Regions from separate parts of the Streptomyces pallidus (ex Mingjun et al. 2026) genome, predicted to be linked through region 1. Evidence: riboswitches for the same ligand, from Rfam matches in the RefSeq annotation. Region 1 holds a riboswitch; the other holds the start of a gene.

What was found. A riboswitch is a leader RNA that binds a small molecule or an ion and turns the genes downstream of it on or off. The one in region 1 is predicted to bind S-adenosylmethionine.
Region 2: another riboswitch for S-adenosylmethionine. It lies ahead of ACSHWO_RS24485 (aminotransferase class V-fold PLP-dependent enzyme); the one in region 1 lies ahead of thrC (threonine synthase).

Annotation. Positions count from the first base shown of each region.
Region 1 covers NZ_CP196181.1:4,324,374-4,326,826, forward strand. Annotated here, with positions in the region: gene ACSHWO_RS19135 (glucosyl-3-phosphoglycerate synthase) at 1-924, opposite strand, end outside; SAM riboswitch class I at 1,121-1,274, shown strand; gene thrC (threonine synthase) at 1,292-2,453, shown strand, end outside.
Region 2 covers NZ_CP196181.1:5,529,170-5,531,622, reverse strand. Annotated here, with positions in the region: gene ACSHWO_RS24485 (aminotransferase class V-fold PLP-dependent enzyme) at 1-1,111, opposite strand, end outside; SAM riboswitch class IV at 1,358-1,474, opposite strand; gene trpD (anthranilate phosphoribosyltransferase) at 1,565-2,453, opposite strand, start outside.

The sequences.
Region 1 (2,453 bases):
CTCGGTGTCCACGGCGTGGGTGCGCGGTTCGAACCCGGCCGGCCCGCGCTCGAACTGCGTCAGCACCGGCCGCACCTGGGGGTACCCCCAGCGGTAGCTGGGGGAGTGCCCGCGCGAGAGCCGCAGCTGCGCCGTCCGGTAGATCGCCGCGGCCATCCGGCCGAGCGCCTGCCCGTCCTGGTGGCGGTGCAGCCGTACCCCGACGTCCACCTGGGCGAGGGCGTCCAGCCCGACCGTGTGCAGCGCGTCCACCAGCAGGCCCAGCTCGACGCCGTAGCCGACGGGGAAGGGCAGCCGCTCCAGCAGCGAGCGGCGTACGGCGTACTCGCCGCCCAGCGGCTGGACGAAGCCGGCCAGCTGCGGCCAGTGCAGGTTGAGCAGGGGCCGGGCGACGAGCTCGGTGACCCGGCCGCCCTGTCCGGGGGTGTCGCCGAGCGGGCGGTCGTACATCGCCTTGACGAACTGCACGTCCGGCTCGGTCAGCAGCGGGCCGACGATCCCGGTGACGAAGGCGGCCGAGAAGTCCCGCAGGTCCGCGTCGACGAAGCAGACGACGTCGCCGGTCGTGGCCAGCAGCGAGCGCCACAGCACCTCGCCCTTGCCGCGCACGGCCGGGATGCGGGGCAGGATGTCGTCACGGTGGACGACGCGGGCGCCGGCCTTCGCGGCGACCTCGGCGGTGCGGTCGGTGGAACCGGAGTCGACCACGACCAGTTCGTCGACGAGCGGGAAGGCGGGCCGTTCGACGAGATCGCGCCGGATCACCTCCACGATCGCGCCGACCGTCGCCTCCTCGTCGAGCGCGGGCAGGACGACGCTGACCCTGGTGCCCGACGCCCGTTTCGCGGCGAGGAGCTGGTCGAGCGGTCGGTCGGCAACGGACCAGGAACGGTCCGCGAGCCAGCGCTCCACCTCTTCCAGCACGTTCGGCACTCCCTGTTTCGTCGGCTGTTCACCGGGCCGTTCCGGCCGAAAAGCGATCCATCTCGCGCATCGGACAGCCGTCTCAACCGCCCGAGCCTTCGGTTACAGTCTTGAACAACGCGAAGGACCGCCGCATGCCGGGGGTCCTTCGGACAAACGCGTCGGCGCGCCACGAGCGCGCGGAACGGCGCCATACCGCTCATCCAGAGGGGCAGAGGGACACGGCCCGTTGAAGCCCCGGCAACCCTCCAGTCGGTTTCCCGCGACTGCGTGCAGCAGCAGCGAGGTCCCCGGCTAGGGAAGGTGCCAATTCCGTCTCATGGCGAAGTGCGCCATGAGGAAGATGAGGAGAAAGGGCCTCGCCATCATGGCTGCACAGACCGTTGCCACCCCTTCCGCCGCACCCTCTGCCGGCTCCTCCGCCGTCGACCTCGGCCCCGCCTCGGGTCTGTCCTGTCGGGAGTGCGGTACCCGCTTCGAGCTCGGCCCCGTTTTCGCCTGCGTCGAGTGCTTCGGCCCGCTGGAGGTCGCGTACGAGCTCCCGGTCGGCGACCCCGAGGCCCTGCGCGCCGCGATCGAGGCCGGCCCGAGCAACATCTGGCGCTACGCCCCGCTGCTGCCCGTCCCCGCCGACGTGGCCGGAAAGCCCAGCCTGAACCCGGGCTTCACCCAGCTCGTCGACGCCGAGAACCTGGCCAAGGAGCTCGGCATCACCGGCAAGCTCTACGTCAAGGACGACTCCGGCAACCCGACGCACTCCTTCAAGGACCGCGTCGTCGCGATCGCCGTCGAGGCCGCCCGCGCGTTCGGCTTCACCACGCTCTCCTGCTCCTCCACCGGCAACCTGGCCGGCGCCGTCGGCGCCGCGGCCGCCCGGGCCGGCTTCCGCTCCTGCGTGTTCATCCCGCACGACCTGGAGCAGGGCAAGGTCGTCATGGCCGGCGTGTACGGCGGCGACCTGGTCGGCATCGAGGGCAACTACGACGACGTGAACCGCTTCTGCTCCGAGCTGATCGGCGACCCGCTGGGCGAGGGCTGGGGCTTCGTCAACGTGAACCTGCGCCCGTACTACGGCGAGGGGTCGAAGACCCTCGCCTACGAGATCTGCGAGCAGCTGGGCTGGCAGCTGCCCGACCAGATCGTCGTCCCGATCGCCTCCGGCTCCCAGCTCACGAAGATCGACAAGGGCCTGCAGGAGCTGATCAGGCTGGGCCTCGTCGAGGACAAGCCGTACAAGATCTTCGGTGCGCAGGCCGAGGGCTGCTCCCCGGTGTCGACCGCCTTCAAGGCCGGGCACGACGTGGTCCGCCCGCAGAAGCCGAACACGATCGCCAAGTCGCTCGCCATCGGCAACCCGGCTGACGGCCCCTACGTCCTGGACATCGCGCGCCGCACCGGCGGCTACGTCGAGGACGTGACGGACGAGCAGGTCGTCGAGGCCATCAGGATCCTGGCCCGGACCGAGGGCATCTTCGCCGAGACCGCGGGCGGCGTGACCGTCGGCGTGACGAAGAAGCTCATCGAGAACG
Region 2 (2,453 bases), 1.2 Mb from region 1:
GGACGCCGACGCGCGGGGCGTCGTCCCCGAACAGGGAGAGGATCCGGACCTGCGGGACGTCCGCGAGGCCCGCGCGGACCCGCGCGATCAGCTCGTGCTCGCGGGCGACGAGCCGGTCGAAGCCCGCCTCGGTCAGGGCGCGGCAGGCCGAGGCGATGGCGTAGACGCCGATGACGTTGGGGGATCCGGCCTCGTGCCGGGCGGCCGTGGTGTGCCATTCGACGTCGACGCCGCCGTCCGCGCGGCGGGCGACGGTACGGGAGGCCCCGCCGCCGGCCAGGTACGGCTGCGCCTGCCGGAGCCAGTCGGCCCGGCCGGCCAGCACGCCCGAGCCGAAGGGCGCGTACAGCTTGTGCCCGGAGAAGGCCACCCAGTCCACGTCGAGGTCCCGTACGGAAACGGGGTGGTGGGGGGCCAGCTGGGCGGCGTCGAGGACGATCCGGGCGCCGTGGGCGTGCGCGGCGGCGGCGAGCTCCCGCACCGGCCACAGCTCTCCGGTGACGTTGGAGGCGCCGGTGACGCAGACGAGGGCCGGGCCGTGGGGGTCGCGGTCGGCGAGGGCCCGCTCCAGGGTGGCGACGGCCTCGTCCGGGGTGCGCGGCGCGTCGAGGTAGGCGACCCGGGCGTCGTCCCACGGCAGCAGCGAGGCGTGGTGCTCGGTCTCGAAGACGAAGACCCGGCAGTCGGCGGGCAGGGCGGAGGCGAGCAGGTTGAGGGAGTCGGTGGTGGAGCGGGTGAAGACCACCTGGTCGGCCGGACGGCAGTCGAGGAACGCGGCGACCGCGGCCCGGCTCTGCTCGAACAGGTCGGTGGAGAGCTGCGAGAGGTAGCCCGCCCCGCGGTGCACGCTGCCGTAGTAGGGGGCGTACGCGGCGACGTCGTCCCAGACGCGCTGCAGGGCGGGGGCGCTGGCGGCGTAGTCGAGGGCCGCGTAGGTGACTTCGCCGCCGGTGACGAGCGGGACGGTGACGTCGCGGCCGAGGACCGGGAGCGGCCCGGCACAGGCGGCGCCGTCGGCGTCGGAGACCGCGGACGCGCTGGTGACGGGGGCGGCGGAAGCGGCGACGACGGTGGCGGCGGTGGCGGTGGCGGCGTTCAGGAATGCGGACATGGCGGAATCTCCCGGCGGGCAGGGCGGAACGGCTTCGGACGTCACCCGTCCGCGGGTACGGCGCAGCGGCCGGCCGGGGGACGGGGAGTGCCTCGGAGCACGGGTCGGGCCGGGGCGTACGCGGCTGCCCGGGTACGCGCGGGGAAGGGACCCTGTCCGAGGGGTGGAGAAGGGGCGGAGCCGCCCTATCGCATTCGCTTGCTCACGGAAAACGCTCCTCGAGGACCAGGACCCCTGGTGTCGAGGGATCCGCGCTTGCCGCGGACCTCGCTGCCCGCGGCCTGGTCATCACCCGGGGCACCCCGCCACGGAAGGAGGGTTGCCGGACAGCAAGCCGGGGCCAAAACGCTGTCACTCGTGACCTGGTCAGTCATCCTGCCACAGGATCCGGCACGCGCAAGACCCCGGTCCGCATGCCGGACCGGGGTCTTGGCTGAAAATGATCTGTCAGGTTCAGGCGTTGCTGGCGGCCACCCAGCGCTCCAGGGCGGCCTGGGCCGCGCCCGAGTCGATGGCCCCCGCGGCCCGCTCGATGCCCGCCCGGATCTGCTCCTCCAGGGACCCGCTGCCCGGGTCCAGGGCCACGAGGGCGGCGGCCGAGTTCAGCAGCACCGCGTCCCGTACGGGGCCGGTCTCGCCGGCCAGCAGCCGCCGGGCGACGTCCGCGTTGTACGAGGCGTCGGCGCCCCGCAGCTCCGCGACGTCCACCAGGCCGATCCCCACGTCGCGCGGGTCGAAGGCCTGCTCCTGCACCCGCCCGTCGCGCACCCACCAGACCCGGGAGGTGGCGGTGGTGGTCAGTTCGTCCAGGCCGTCGTCCCCGCGGAACACCAGGGCCGAGGAGCCCCGCTCCGCGAGCACGCCCGCGACGATGGGCGCCATCCGGGCGTCGGCGACGCCGGTGGCCTGCGCCCGGACCCGCGCCGGGTTCGTCAGCGGGCCGAGGAAGTTGAAGGTGGTGCGGATGCCCAGCTCGCGGCGGGCCGGGGCCACGTGCCGCAGCGCCGGGTGGAACTTCACGGCGAAGCAGAAGGTGATGCCGGCCTCCTCGGCGACCCGGGCCACCCGGGCCGGGGCCAGGTCCAGGTTGACGCCCAGCTTCTCCAGCACGTCGGAGGCCCCGCTCGCCGAGGACGCGGCCCGGTTGCCGTGCTTGACCACCTTGGCGCCGGCTCCGGCCACCACGATGGAGGACATGGTCGAGATGTTCACGGTCTTGGCGCCGTCGCCGCCGGTGCCGACGATGTCCACGGTCCGGCCGGGCACCTCGATCAGGTTGGCGTGCGCGTACATGGTCCGCACCAGGCCGTTGATCTCCTCGACCGTCTCCCCCTTGGCCCGC